DNA from 2 places in the Comamonas aquatilis genome. Region 1 is predicted to be linked to the other one. Evidence: riboswitches for the same ligand, from Rfam matches in the RefSeq annotation. Region 1 holds a riboswitch; the other holds the start of a gene.
The links. A riboswitch is a leader RNA that binds a small molecule or an ion and turns the genes downstream of it on or off. The one in region 1 is predicted to bind glycine.

Region 1 (7,429 bases):
GGTCTCTGAAGGCCTGGGCCAGGCCTTCGATATGCGAAGACTTGCCGGCACCGTCAATGCCTTCAAAACTGATAAACAAGCCTTTGGGGGAAGCGGTAGTCACGGGGGATCTTTCCTTCAAAAGCACCGACAGCGCTGTGAGGCCGTGGTGCTTTTTTTCTGATTCTTCAAAACGGGTGAGACGGCCAAGCGTCTCACCACAATGCTTACTGGCCGCGCTGATAGCGGTTGACGGCTCTATTGTGCTCGTCCAGCGAGGCGCTGAAATGGCTGGTGCCGTCGCCCTTGGCCACGAAATACAGGGCCCGGGTCTGCTCGGGCTGCACGGCCGCCATCAGCGCAGCCTTGCCGGGCATGGAGATGGGGGTGATGGGCAGGCCGGGACGGGTATAGGTATTCCAGGGCGTGTCGGCCTGCAGATCGCGCTTGCGCAAATTGCCGTCAAACGCGGCACCCAGACCGTAAATAACCGTGGGATCAGTCTGCAGCAGCATGCCTATGCGCAAACGATTCGTGAAGACGCCGGCAATCTGGGCCCGGTCCGAGGCACGGCCGGTTTCTTTTTCCACAATGCTGGCCAGTATCAAGGCCTCGTCGGGCGATTTGAGCGGGGTGTTGGCGGCGCGCATGGCCCAGGCATCGGCCAGATGCCTATCCATGGCGTGCAGCGCCCGGTGCAGCACTTGCACATCGGAGCTGCCTTTGGAGAAGGTATAGGTATCCGGGAAGAAACGGCCCTCGGGTGCCACGCCTTCGCGGCCCAGCAATTTCATCAGTTCCTCGTCCGAAAGCTCGCTGCTGTCCTGCTTCAACGTGGCTTCGCGCTGCAGCGCCTGGCGCACCTGGCGCCAGTTCCAGCCTTCCACCAGCGTCACCGCACTTTGGCTGGCCTCGCCGCGCGCCAGCTTTTGCAGCAGCACATAAGGCGTCAGCCCCTGCTCGAGCTCATAGTTGCCGGCCTTGATGGCCCGGTCCTGGCCCGAGAGGCGAAACCAGAGATACAGCAGCTGCGGGTCGACCTGCACACCGGCATCCGCCACCCGCTGCGCCACGGCGCGCGGACGCGTTCCGGGCTCGATCTCCAGCTCCAGCGTCTTGGCCGTCATGGTCATGGGCTGATGCAGCCACCACCATGCAGCGCCGCCGGCCAACACGGCCAGCAGCAACAAAACCATCAGTGCACGAAAAACAGCACGCACAACCTTGATCCATTCATAAGTTACTAGCGCCGATCATAATTCAGCCATGACCCTGCCATCGACGCCGTCCCTGAACGGCATTACCGCCATTTCCCATCTGGGTGTCATCCGCGCCGTAGGCGAAGACGCAGCCAGTTTCCTGCACGGCCAGCTGACCAACGACTTTGCCCTGCTGGATATGCAGCACGCGCGCCTGGCCGCTTTTTGCACCGCCAAGGGCCGCATGCTGGCCAGCTTTGTGGGCTTCAAGCGCAGCCAGGACGAAATCCTGCTGGTCTGCGACCGCAGCCTGCTGGCGCCCACGCTCAAGCGTCTCTCCATGTTTGTGCTGCGCGCCAAGTGCAAGCTCAGCGATGCCACGGGCGAATTCTCGCTCTACGGCCTCTCGGGCACGGCCGCCGAGGCCCTCATGCCCGCAGCCCGTCCCTGGGATCGCAAGGACGTGGGCCCTGCCTCGGTGATCGCTCTGTACCCAGCAGCCGGCCAGGCCCGTGCCCTGTGGCTGGCCCCGGCGGGCACGCCAGAGCCTGCGGGCGAGACGCTGCCCGAAGCCCTGTGGCTGTGGGGCACGGTGCAAAGCGCCGTGGCCACGCTCTCGGCCCCCGTGGTCGATGCTTTTGTACCCCAGATGCTCAATTACGAGTCGGTGGGCGGCGTGAACTTCAAGAAAGGCTGCTACCCCGGCCAGGAAATCGTGGCCCGCAGCCAGTTTCGCGGCACGCTCAAGCGCCGCGCCTATCTGGTTCATGCCGATACCGCACTGAGCGTGGGCCAGGAGGTTTTTTCGCCCGAAGATCTGGAGCAGGCCACGGGCACCGTGGTCCAGGCAGCCGCTTCGCCTCTGGGCGGCTGGGATGCGATTGTCTCCATGCAAATTGCCTCGGCCTCGCGCAACGACCTGTTTGCCCACGCAGCCCTCAACGAAGGCCATGCGGCCGATGCCACGGCTGGCGCTGCGCTGCAGGTCCTGCCCCTGCCCTACGAACTGCTGGCGGACATCTAGAACCGTCCATCTTGTCCACCCGGTTTGGCATGGCGCTCTTTGGGGCGCGTTTTGCTTTGCAGAGAACGGCTTTGGGCTTTGTACACTGCGGCCATGCCAGTCCCCCGCATTTTTGTTAGCTCCGCCAAGCCTTGGCTCGTCCTGGCCTGGCTGCTGGTATTTTTGCTGACCTCGGGCTTTCAGTGGTGGCAGGAGCGCACAGAGCAGCAACTCCAGCAGTTGCAGCTGACCGAGGCCGTGCAGCGCCAGATGCTGGAAAAAATCGCCCAGCACAAGGCCCACCTCACGGCGCTGGCCACACTGGCCCCGCTCCAGAATCCCAACGGCCAGCCGACAGCCATGTGGCAGGTGGCCCGTTCCATCGAGCTGATGTACCCGCGCATAGAGCGGATCGAGCTGGTGGCGACCGACCCTTCCGCCCAGAGTGATGCCTTAAGCCCCACCTCGGACGATTGCCGCAGCCCGGCAGCGGCCCGCACCGTGGCACCGCTGCGTCCCGGCGAAAGCGACAGCCTGCCGGACAGCGCTCAGCGCGGGCGCTATCTGCTACTCAAAAAAATAGCAGCACCCGTAGGCTGGTTGTGCATGCGCATTGATTCCGCCCATTTGCTGGAGGCCGACACTCTGCCGCCCCATACCGGCTTGCGCATCGACCTCGACGGACAGCCTTTGCTGCAGCCCCAGGGACAGAGTACCGACACCCACACTTACCAGCCCATAGGCCGATTTACCTTGCAAGGCTATGGCCAGCCCCTGCAGGTGCAGTTGCTGACCCAGGCCCAGCCTCTGCTGGGCTGGCCGCGCCTGCTGCTCAGCGCCGCACTCAGCCTGCTGCTGGTATGGCTAGGCGCCCTGGTCTGGAAAAGCCGCCAGCAGGCACGCCGTCACCTGCAGCGCGCCCAGTTGCTGGCCAACGAGGCACAGCTAGCCCACGCCTCCCGCGTCAACGGCATGGGCGAGATGGCTTCAGGCATTGCCCATGAGCTGGCCCAGCCCGTGACCGCCCTGCTCAGCCAGAGCCAGGCCGCCCTGCGCGCCCAGGAGCTGGGCAAGAGCGAGCTGCTGACCAGCGCCCTGCAGGCCAATGTGCGCGAGGCCCGCCGCGCCGGGGCCATTCTGGGCCGCATGCGCAGCTACATCAGCAACACGCCCAGTCAGGCCCAGCGCCTGGATCTGTCCCAGGCCGTGGCCCAGACTCTTTTGCTGCTGGAGGGCCCGGCAAGAGAAGCCGGCGTCCAACTGCTATGGGAGCCGGCGCAGGCAGATTGCAGTGTTTGGGCCGACCCCGTGGCACTGGAGCAGGTGCTGCACAACCTGGTGCGCAATGCGCTGGAAGCGCTGTCGCAGAGCTCGGTGGATGAACCCGCCATACAGATAGCGCAGCGAGCCGACGGCCAACAAGTCAGTCTCATGGTGCGGGACAACGGCCCCGGCATAGACGCCGCCACGGCCCAGCATATTTTCGACCCCTTCTTCACCACCAAGAGCGGCGGCATGGGCCTGGGCCTGCCGCTGTGTGCCACGCTGATGGAACGCATGGGCGGCCAGCTGCAATATCTGCCACCCGCCAGCGCCGGCCCGAGCACTGCCTGGCCAGGTGCCTGCTTTGTGCTGACCCTGCCCCTGGCGACCACAGGCTCCGCCCCGGAAAACCCCATTCCATGATTTACCTGATAGACGACGACGCCTCGGTGCGCGAGGCCTTGCACCTGCTGCTGCAGACCTACGACCTGAACGTAAGCTGTTTTGCCTCGCCGGCCGATTGCCTGGCCCATCTGGACCGCAGCCAACCCGGCGTGCTGATCATGGACTTGCGCATGCCGCTGATGTCCGGCCTGCAGCTTTACGAGCAGTTGCGTGCCCAAGGCGTGGACTGGCCCGCCATCGTCATCACCGGCCATGGCGATCTGCACTCCTGCCGCCGCGCCTTCAAGGCCGGCGTCACCGACTTTCTGACCAAACCCATAGAGGAGCAGACCCTGCTGGAGGCCATCAGGAGCGCCCAGGCCACGCTGGCCCGGCAGGCCGAGCGCAACGAGGCCCGCCACCACCTGCAGGTGCTGACCGAGCGCGAACGCGAGGTGCTGGAGCTGATCACCAAGGGCCTGGGCAGCAAGGAGATCGCGGCTGCACTGGATATCTCCGTACGCACCGTGGACACCCACCGCGCCAAGCTGGCCGAAAAGCTGGGCACGGGCTCCGTGGCCGAGCAGACCCGGCTGCTGCTGTCTGCCGCGGCCCGCAGCTGAGGCCCACCCTCGGTAAAACTACCGAGAGCCGTCCGTTGGCTTGCGAATAGGCGCCAAGCGCCCGGGTTCCTACAGTTCAGTCATTGCTTTCAACCCCTGGAGCCCTGACATGAATCGCCTGAGCACTTTTGCCCTCTTCGCCCTGAGCACCCTGGCCTGCGGCGCCGCCTCTGCGGCCGCCACGGTCAGCACCCGCTCCATTGCCTCGGCCACCGCAGCCCAACTGGCCCAGCAAACCGTGACCGCCTGCAGCGCCGACGGCCATAACGTGACCGCTGCCGTGGTGGACCGCGCCGGCGTGCTGCTGGCCCTGTCCCGCGCCGATGGCGCCGGCGCCCACACGCCCAAGGCCGCCACCGCCAAGGCTTTCACCTCGGCATCGTCGCGCAACCCGACCAGCGGCATGGCCAAGACGATTCAATCCAACCCCGATGCCGCCGGTCTGGCGCAAATCCCCGGCTTTCTGGTGCTGGCCGGCGGCGTGCCCATCAAGGCGGGCAATGAGGTCATTGGCGCCATCGGCGTGGCCGGCGCGCCCGGCGGCCATCTGGACGAGGCCTGCGCACAAAAAGCCCTGGCGGCCTTGAAAGATCAGCTGCAATAAGCCGCTGCGGCCTGCTAACTCCATAAGCCAAGGCCCCAGGCCTTGGCTTTTTTGCGTTTGAGCACCCGCTCAACTGGCTAGAATCACGGCTTTCCTGCGGGAGAGCGAGGCAGGCGCCACACCTAGCGCCATGCCTCCGCCGAAGGCGCAAACTCCCATAATCGCTCAGGCACCCCGTACCGCAGGTCAAGACAGTGCAGCCCAAATAAACCGGCTGCATGAATTCGCCAACTGGAGAGCAGCCCGCAGCCCTATGCTGCAGGCTCACCGAAGGGGCAAGTGCGCCATGCAAGACTGGCGCGCGCAACTCTCAGGTACAAAGGACAGCGGGAGAGGCACGCCAGACATTCCGCTGCGGTGAATGGCTGGTTTAACCCATCAGGGCTGTCATGCTTCCTTCTGTTTCCTTGCTGGACTCGTTCCAGGCCAGCAACTTCACCGTCATGCTGGTGATCTATCTGGTGGCCATCACGGCCGAAGCCATGTCCGGCGCACTGGCTGCGGGCCGGCGCAATATGGATATCTTCGGCGTGGTCGTCATCGCTTTTGTCACCGCCCTGGGCGGCGGCACCATCCGCGACATGGTGCTGGGCCACTATCCCATAGGCTGGACGCAGCACCCCGAATATGTATATCTGGTCATTTCCTTTGGCCTGCTGACCACGCTCATCGCCCGCCATATGCACCGCCTGAAGCAGGTGTTTTTGCTGCTGGACGCCATGGGTTTGATCGCCTTCTCGCTGATTGGCTCCAACACCGCGCTGGAGTTGGGCTACCCCACCATCGTCGTCATCATGGCCGGCATGATCACCGGCATCAGCGGCGGCATTTTGCGCGACGTGCTCTGCAACCAGGTGCCCGTGGTCTTCCGCCGCGAGCTGTACGCCAGCGTCTCCCTGGCCGTGTGCCTGATGTTCCTGGGTCTGCGCGCTCTGGATGTCAGCCCCAGTATCAGCACCATCGTGTGCTTTGCCGGCGGCCTGGCCTTTCGCCTGGCCGCCATACGCTTCAAATGGCGTCTGCCGGTGTTCTCCTATCAGCAGCGCTGGGAATAAGCTTCAAGCGTGCCCTATCTTCATCCACAGCAGCCGGACGGCGCCCTTCTTTCTGCCGACCAGCTTCTGGCCGGCTGCGGCCTGCCTGCAGCCTGGGCCCAAGCCCGGCAATGGCGCGTGCTGGAGACCGGTTTTGGCTGTAGCCTGAACTTTCTGCGCATCTGGGCCGCCTGGAAAGCCGATGCGCAAGCCCCGCGCCTGCTGCACTTCATTGGCCTCAGTGCCCAGCCCCCTTCCGCCGAGGAGATACTGGGCGCCCTGTCCCAAGCCGCTGCTGACGAAGCGCTGCACCCGCTGGCCCTACAACTGGGCGCCCAATGCTGGGGGCTGCTGCCGGGTGTGCACCGCCTGTCGTTTGAAGACGGCCGGGTGCTGCTGACGCTGCATGTAGGCGATATGCACAACACGCTGCGCAAGCAGCCGCTCACTGCAGACAGCCTGCTGCTCAGCCAAGCTGACGCTTTCTCCAGCCCCGAAGCCTTGAAAAATCTGGCCCGGCATTGCCGCCGTGGCAGCATGCTGGCGCTGGGCGAACGCCATGAAGACCCCACGCTACGCGAGCAACTGACCAAGCTGGGTTTTGACATCCACAGACACAGCACAGCCCAAACGCTGCAAGCCCGCTATAACCCCCGTTGGGAGCCACGCCACAAGGACGAAGGCCTGCCGCAGCCGGTGGCAGCGCCCGGGCGCTGCCTGGTCATAGGCGCAGGCCTGGCCGGTGCGGCTGCGGCCTCCAGCCTTGCGCGGCGCGGCTGGCAGGTCAGCGTGCTGGATGCCGCCGATGAGCCCGCCGCCGGCGCCTCGGGCCTGCCCGCAGGCCTGTTTTGCCCCCATGTCTCGCCAGATGACAGTGTTTTATCGCGCCTATCCAGAAGCGGCGTGCGCACCACGCTACAGATATTGGAGCAACTGAGCCAGGCACATAGGCTGGAGCAGGGAGTGGACTGGGAGCATAGCGGCGTGCTGGAGCACGATCTGCATGAGCCCGTGAACCTGCCGCCGCAGTGGCTGGATGCCGCAGCGCCGCAGTCGCAGGCCGGCCTGCAATGGAGCTGCCCGGCCACGCCCGAACAACTGGAGGCCGCCCACCTGCCCGCTGCCAGCCATGCCCTATGGCATGAGCAGGCGGGCTGGGTCAGGCCCGCGCAACTGGTCAAGGCCTTGTTAAAGGCAGCGGGCATTCGCTGGCAAGGCAATGCGCCGGTCGCCAGGCTCGCACAGACCGACGATGCACTCTGGACGGCCGTGGACGCCGAGGGCAAGACGCTGGCCCAGGCCGAGATGGTAGTGGTGGCTTTGGGCCCGGCCAGCACGGC
Region 2 (7,429 bases), on a different contig from region 1:
CCGGCTGGCTCAACGTCAAGCTCAAGATCATGGATCTGCTGGCCTCCATCCTGATGATGATCGGTCTGTACTCCATCAATCTGCGCGTCATGGGCGGCCCCAACGTGCCGCTGATCAACGAGCCCACGCTGTTCACCATGCTGCAGCCGGACAATATCGAAGACTATGTGATGCGCCCCATCATCCTGACGGGCTTTGTCATCGTGGCCAAGCTGGCTCTGGACTGGTTCTTCGCCACCGAGCGCGGTCTGGCGATTCGCTCCACCGGCTCCAACGCCCGAATGGCCCGCTCCCAAGGCGTGAACACCGGCGCCATGATTTTGCTGGGCATGGCGATTTCCAACGGCCTGGTTGGTCTGGCGGGTGCCTTGTTCGTGCAGACCCAGGGCGGCTCCGACATCTCCATGGGCATCGGCACCATCGTCATCGGTCTGGCGGCCGTGATCGTGGGCGAAAGCATCCTGCCCTCGCGCAAAATCATCTGGGCCACGCTGGCCGTGGTGATTGGTGCCATCGTCTACCGCTTCTTCATTGCAGCGGCGCTGAACATCGACGCCATCGGCCTCAAGGCCCAAGATTTGAACCTCGTCACTGCCGTGCTGGTGACCATCGCTCTGATCATTCCGCAAATCAAGAAAAAACTCGGCAAGCGCAAATAAGAACCAAGGAAATGCGGAGAACACCATGCTGAATGCACAAAACCTGGAACTCACCTTCAACCCCGGCACGCCCATTGAAACCCGCGCGCTGCGCGGCCTGTCGCTGAGCATTCCCGAAGGCCAATTCGTCACCGTGATCGGCTCCAATGGCGCGGGAAAATCCACTTTTCTCAACTGCGTCTCCGGCGACCAGAGCGTAGACAAGGGCAAGATCGAGATTGCCGGCATCGACATGACGCGCATGCCCGTGTGGTCGCGCTCCAAGCAGGTGGCCCGCGTGTTCCAGGACCCCATGGCGGGCACCTGCGAAGACCTGTCCATCGAAGAGAACATGGCCTTGGCCCATGAACGCGGCAATTTCCGCGGTCTGTCCAAAGCCGTCAAGGCCAGCAACCGCGACCTGTACCGCGAACGCCTGTCCACCCTGGGCCTGGGCCTGGAAAAGCGCCTGACCGACCGCATCGGCCTGCTTTCGGGCGGCCAGCGCCAGGCCGTGAGTCTGCTGATGGCGGCACTGCAGCCCTCGCGCATCTTGCTGCTGGACGAACACACGGCGGCGCTGGATCCGCGCACCGCAGACTTTGTGCTGCAGCTGACCGCGCGCATCGTGCAGGAAGCCAAGCTGACCACCATGATGGTCACGCACAGCATGCGCCAGGCGCTGGATGTGGGCACGCGTACCGTGATGCTGCACCAGGGCCAGGTGGTGCTGGACGTCAGCGGAGAAGAGCGCTCCAAGATGGATGTGCCCGATCTGCTGCGCATGTTCGAGAAGGTGCGCGGCGAAAAGCTGGCCGACGATGCACTGCTGCTGAGCTGAGTCGCCAACTTGCTATAAAAACAGAAGCTGCCAGCGCTTATATACAAGGCGTTGGCAGCTTTTTCTTTATCTAAACATGATTAATCAGCCATTGATAATGACGATATAGCTATTTTTTTCGACGATAAGAGCATATCAATCGCCCAAACAGCAGTTTGGAATGCACGACGAAACCCCTATCCGTCGTTGGTTTTTATGTCGTAAATGACGATTTGACTAGAGGCTTCAAACGTTCCGCCAGCGGCAAAAACAGACAGAAAACTCCATAACAATCAAATACTTAGGCAAATATCAGAGGCTCGATCGCAGCACGCCACGCCCGGACCGCGCAACAGCGCCTGCACCGGGCGCGTAAATCGCTCACAATCTGCACCCTGTCGGTAGCCGCTGAGGGCGATGCATGTCATCGCCGATCGCGCTGACCACCTTGATACCTGGATGCCTTGCGGCATCGGCTAAGCACAATGCATGCCATGGCACAGGCCCGCGCGGCCTGATCATCCTGGGCGGCACGCCCTGCTAAAAACACAAATCTTTCATGAGCGATAGCCAAGCAAAAACTGAAGACGGTGGCTTGCACCGTTCCCTCAAGGCGCGCCATATGTCGATGATCGCCATTGGCGGCTCCATCGGCACGGGGCTTTTCGTGGCCTCGGGCGCCACCATCTCGCAAGCCGGCCCTGGTGGCGCCTTGCTGGCCTACATGATTGTCGGCCTGATGGTTTACTTTCTGATGACCAGCCTGGGCGAGATGGCCTCGCACATGCCGGTGTCGGGCTCGTTTGCCACCTATGGCGCCAAATACGTGGACGAAGGCTTTGGCTTCGCTCTGGGCTGGAACTACTGGTACAACTGGGCCGTGACCATTGCCGTGGACCTGGTGGCTGCGCAGCTGGTGATGGCCTACTGGTTCCCCGGCATCGACGGCTTTATCTGGAGCGCCCTGTTCCTGGCCCTGATGTTCGGCCTCAACGCCTTGTCGGCCAGAGGCTTTGGTGAATCCGAGTTCTGGTTTGCGGCCATAAAGGTCGCCACCGTGCTGGTCTTCATCGCCGTGGGCGTGATGATGATCTTCGGCATTATGCAAGGCGGCTCGCCCGACGGCCTCTGGGGCGGTATCGCCAATTTCACCGCCGGTGACGCACCCTTTGTCGGCGGCTTTGCCGCGCTGATCGGCGTGGCCATGGTGGTGGGCTTTTCCTTCCAGGGCACGGAGCTGATCGGCATTGCCGCCGGTGAATCCGAAGACCCGGCCAAGAACGTGCCGCGCGCCGTGCGCAAGGTGTTCTGGCGCATTTTGCTGTTCTATGTCTTCGCCATCCTGATCATCGGTCTGCTGATCCCCTATACCGATCCCAAGCTGCTGCGCAACAACCTGGGCGATATCGCCGTCAGCCCCTTCACCTTGGTGTTCGAACGCGCCGGCCTGCTGTCGGCAGCTGCCGTCATGAATGCCGTGGTGCTGACCTCGGTGCTGTCGGCCGGCAACTCGGGCATGTATGCCTCCACCCGCATGCTTTATGCCCTGGCCACCCAAGGCATGGCGCCCAAGATGTTTGCCAAGGTCAATGCACGCGGCGTGCCGGTGCTGGCTTTGCTGGCCACCACGGTGATCGCGGCCCTGTGCTTTTTGACCAATGTCTTCAGCCCCAAGGCGGTCTATATCTGGCTGCTCAATCTCTCGGGCATGTGCGGCTTTGTGGCCTGGCTCGGTATTGCTGTGAGCCACTACCGCTTTCGCAAGGGCTGCGAAGCACAGGGCTTCGACCTCAACCAGTTGCCCTACCGTGCAGCGGCCTTCCCCTTCGGCCCGGTGTTTGCCTTTGTGCTGTGCCTGATCATCACCCTGGGCCAGAACTACGAGAACTTCCTCAGCGACAAGATCGACTGGGTGGGCGCGATTGCCACCTATATCGGCCTGCCTCTGTTCCTCATCATCTGGTGGGGCTACAAGCTGGTCAAAGGCACACGCATCGTGAAGTACAAAGACATGGACGTGCAAGGTCTGCGCTAATTCAGCCTCCTTCATGCAGCAAGGCAGCTCCGGCAACGGCGCTGCCTTTTTTCTTGCCGGCTTTGCCAGCCTCCGGACGCATGACTGCAAGGTGCAGAGAACGCGCCAAGCGTTGCGGCTTTGGTTTCAGACCCCCAGCGGCAAATCCGCCCGCTTCAGCGTGCGCAGCACAAAGCTGGACTGGCTGTGGCGTATGCCCTTGATCTTGTAGAGCTTCTCGCGCAGCAGACGCTCGTAGTCACGCGTGTCCTTGACGACAATGCGCAGCAGATAGTCGTATTCGCCCGAGACCAGATGCGCCTCCACCACTTCGGGAATCGTGGCCAGCACTTCGCCGAATTTCTCCAGCGTGTTGTCGGAGTGACTGTCCAGCGTCACCATCACCAGCACCGAATCGGCCAGGCCCAGCGCCTGGGGATTGAGCCGCACGGTATAGCCCTCGATCACGCCGGCTTCTTCCATTTTCTTGATGCGTGCCCAGCAGGGAGAGGCGCTCAAGCCCACGGCGGCGCCGATTTCCTGCAGGCTGGCCCGCGCATTGGCTTGCAAAGCAGCAAGAATCTTTTTATCCAAAGTGTCCATGGCCTTGAATTTATCGCTTTTTAAGCATTGGCAGCAAAATTTTCTGTAGCAAAGCGATATCTGCAGAAAACAAAGCAGCTTTTTCTGCACTGCAACATGCATAGTTGAGTCCATGGAAGCGGCGTTCACCAACGCAGCAAAGCCATTCAAGTGATCCCGCTGTTTACCGTCAGCGCCAGATTGTCTGATCCGCCACCGGAACCCGTTCCAGGCCGCACCACTTATCCGCAGTGGCGCGGCCTGTCGCATTCTGGGCCGCGTTGCAAAGCGCGGAGAAGACTATGCAATTGATAGCTTCTTGCGCCTTTATTCATTGGAGTTCAAGCGATTTTTATGCGCATATCTCGCAACCAGCGCCGCCGGATCGGCATGCACGACCCTCGTACAAACCCGCGCAAACCCCATGTTGCAACGCAATAACTGGCGGCTAGAATGCCTGCTGTCAGGAGAGAGTGCCCACGGGGTTTGACCCGCAACGCACCGCCGAAGGCGCAGGCTCTGCCTTTATGCAGCACCCGAACGCTCAGGCAAAAGGACTGACAAGCGCTGACGGGCGAGCGAAGCTCAGCCCACAGCGTTCCTTGCTGGAGAGAGGTGCTGCGCTTGCAGCACCCACCGAAGGAGCAAGCTGCACCCGCGTGCAGTGAATCTCTCAGGTAAAGCGGACAGCAGGGCAAGACCGCCACGCCAGGCAATGCGATATCTATTGCAATTGCCGGGCATGGCAACTCATTTGGTTTCACCACCGGAGCTTGCCCCTTGACTGCCGCCGACAACCAACCTCTGCGCCACACCCCTTTGTTCGCCCTGCACCAGCAGCTAGGCGCCCGCATGGTGGCTTTTGCCGGCTATTCCATGCCCGTGCAGTACCCCCAGGGGCTGATGGCCGAGCATCTGCACACCCGCAAGGCCGCCGGCCTGTTTGACGTGTCCCATATGGGCCAGCTGCTGCTGCGCGGTGCCGACGCTGCCGCCGCCCTGGAAACGCTGATGCCCGTGGACGTGCAAGACCTCGGCGTGCACAAACAGCGCTACGGCCTGCTGCTCAATGACCAAGGCGGCATTCTGGACGATCTGATGTTCGTCAACCGCGGTGACGATTTGTTTGTCATCGTCAACGGTGCCTGCAAGCAGGCCGACATCGCCCATATCCAGGCGCGCATAGGCCAGCGCTGCGAGGTGATTCCCCTGCCCGATCAGGCTTTGCTGGCCCTGCAAGGCCCGCAGGCCGTCACGGTGCTGGCGCGCCTGATATCCGGCGTGAGCCAGCTGGTCTTCATGACCGGCGGCCATTTTGACTGGCAAGGCCATGCGCTCTACATCACGCGCAGCGGCTACACCGGCGAGGACGGCTTTGAAATTTCCGTGCCTGCAGGCGGCGCCGAAGCCCTGGCCCAAACGCTGCTGGCCCAGTCCGAAGTCGCCCCCATAGGTCTGGGCGCACGCAACTCGCTGCGACTGGAAGCCGGTCTTTGCCTCTACGGCAACGATATAGACACAACCACCACGCCGGTGGAAGCGGCGCTGAACTGGGCCATACAAAAAGTGCGCCGCAGCGGCGGTGCGCGTGAAGGCGGTTTTCCCGGTGCTTCCATCGTGCTGGAACAGCTACAGAATCCGCAGCAGCTCCAGCGCAAGCGCGTAGGTCTGCTGGCCTTGGAGCGCATTCCCGTGCGCGAGCCTGCGGTGCTGGAGAACATGGACGGCCAGCATATCGGCCATATCACCAGCGGCCTGCTCAGCCCCACGCTCAACCAGCCCGTGGCGCTGGCCTATGTGCAGCCCGACTATGCGGCGCTGGATACCGAGATCTTCGCCATGGTGCGCGGCAAGCCCGTGCCCATGAAGGTCACGGCCACGCCGTTTGTGCCCACGAACTATTACCGAGGCTGAACCGCTGCCGTGGCCCGGCCTCTTGTTTGAGCAGGCCAATTCATCCGGCGGTGCTCAGAACGCCGCTAAAGTGCGCGCTGGACCTTTCTCAAAACACAGATTTCCCTGAATTCACCATCTGGAGCTTTCCATGAGCATCAAATATTCCAAAGAACACGAATGGATCAACACGGCTGACACCAATGCAGCCATCGTCGGCATCACCGTCCACGCACAGGATGCGCTGGGCGACGTGGTCTTTGTGGACCTGCCCGCCGTGGGGTCCACCTTCAAGGCTGGCGATGTGGCTGGCGTGGTCGAATCCGTCAAGGCCGCCGCCGATGTCTACATGCCCGTGACCGGCGAAATCGTGGAAGTCAACGAAGCCCTGCGCGACGACCCCGCCCTGGCCAACAGCGACCCTTTGAACAGCGGCTGGTTCTTCAAGGTGAAGATGAGCGATGTCAGCGAGCTCGAAGGCCTGATGGAAGAGACGGCCTATAACGACTTCGCTGCCAGCAATTGATTTTTCCACGGCCTTCGCTTTTGCGAAGGCCGTTTTTCTTTCTGCCTGCGCCCCCAGTCAGTCACAGTATTTGAGAACAGGTCCCTCCCATGCTGATGTCGCCCCCCGCTCCCGTTGCCAGCCTTGAAGCGCTGGAAAATCCCGGTGAATTCATTCCCCGCCACATAGGCATAGATGCCGCGGATGAAGCGCTGATGCTTTCCGTGATTGGCGAGGCCTCACGTGCCGCGCTGATCAACTCCATCGTGCCGCGCGCCATTGCGCGTGCCAAACCCATGGATTTGCCGGCTCCCGTCACCGAAGCCGCTGCACTGGCCGAGCTCAAGGTCATCGCCGGCAAGAACCAGGTGCTCAAAAGCTTTATCGGCCAAGGCTATTACGGCACGCATACGCCGGGCGTCATCCTGCGCAATATTCTGGAGAACCCCGCCTGGTACACGGCCTACACCCCCTACCAGGCCGAAATTTCCCAGGGCCGCATGGAAGCGTTGGTCAACTTCCAGACCATGGTCTGCGATCTGACCGGCATGCCGATTGCCAATGCCTCCATGCTGGACGAAGCCACGGCCGCCGCCGAAGCCATGACCCTGGCCAGGCGCTCGGTCAAGTCCAAGAGCCAGCGCATCGTGCTGGCCGGTGATCTGCATCCGCAGACCATTGAAGTCATACAGACCCGCGCAGCGCCAATCGGCATCGAAGTGCTGATCGCCAACAGCCAGCAGGAATGGGAAGCGGCGCTGGCCGGTGATTTGTTCGCCGCCGTCATCCAGTACCCAGCATCCAGCGGCTGGATTGCGGACTGGAAAGCCGATGTGGAAGCCATCCACGCCAAACAGGCGGCCGCCATCGTCGCCACCGATCTGCTGGCCCTGACCCTGCTGACGCCGCCCGGCGAATGGGGCGCGGACATCGTGGTGGGCAACAGCCAGCGCTTTGGTATGCCCATGGGTGCCGGC

Region 2: another riboswitch for glycine. It lies ahead of gcvT (glycine cleavage system aminomethyltransferase GcvT); the one in region 1 lies ahead of ACNAZA_RS14930 (trimeric intracellular cation channel family protein).

Annotation. Positions count from the first base shown of each region.
Region 1 is NZ_CBCSIW010000013.1:13,802-21,230, forward strand. It holds gene tmk (dTMP kinase) at 1-103, opposite strand, end outside; gene mltG (endolytic transglycosylase MltG) at 207-1,199, opposite strand; gene ygfZ (CAF17-like 4Fe-4S cluster assembly/insertion protein YgfZ) at 1,246-2,202, shown strand; gene ACNAZA_RS14915 (sensor histidine kinase) at 2,296-3,867, shown strand; gene ACNAZA_RS14920 (response regulator transcription factor) at 3,864-4,451, shown strand; gene ACNAZA_RS14925 (GlcG/HbpS family heme-binding protein) at 4,561-5,055, shown strand; glycine riboswitch at 5,143-5,247, shown strand; glycine riboswitch at 5,277-5,392, shown strand; gene ACNAZA_RS14930 (trimeric intracellular cation channel family protein) at 5,445-6,110, shown strand; gene mnmC1 (FAD-dependent 5-carboxymethylaminomethyl-2-thiouridine(34) oxidoreductase MnmC1) at 6,120-7,429, shown strand, end outside.
Region 2 is NZ_CBCSIW010000002.1:327,687-335,115, reverse strand. It holds gene ACNAZA_RS04525 (ABC transporter permease) at 1-659, shown strand, start outside; gene ACNAZA_RS04520 (ABC transporter ATP-binding protein) at 685-1,479, shown strand; gene ACNAZA_RS04515 (amino acid permease) at 2,018-3,493, shown strand; gene ACNAZA_RS04510 (Lrp/AsnC family transcriptional regulator) at 3,620-4,075, opposite strand; glycine riboswitch at 4,509-4,624, shown strand; glycine riboswitch at 4,650-4,754, shown strand; gene gcvT (glycine cleavage system aminomethyltransferase GcvT) at 4,835-5,968, shown strand; gene gcvH (glycine cleavage system protein GcvH) at 6,099-6,473, shown strand; gene gcvP (aminomethyl-transferring glycine dehydrogenase) at 6,563-7,429, shown strand, end outside.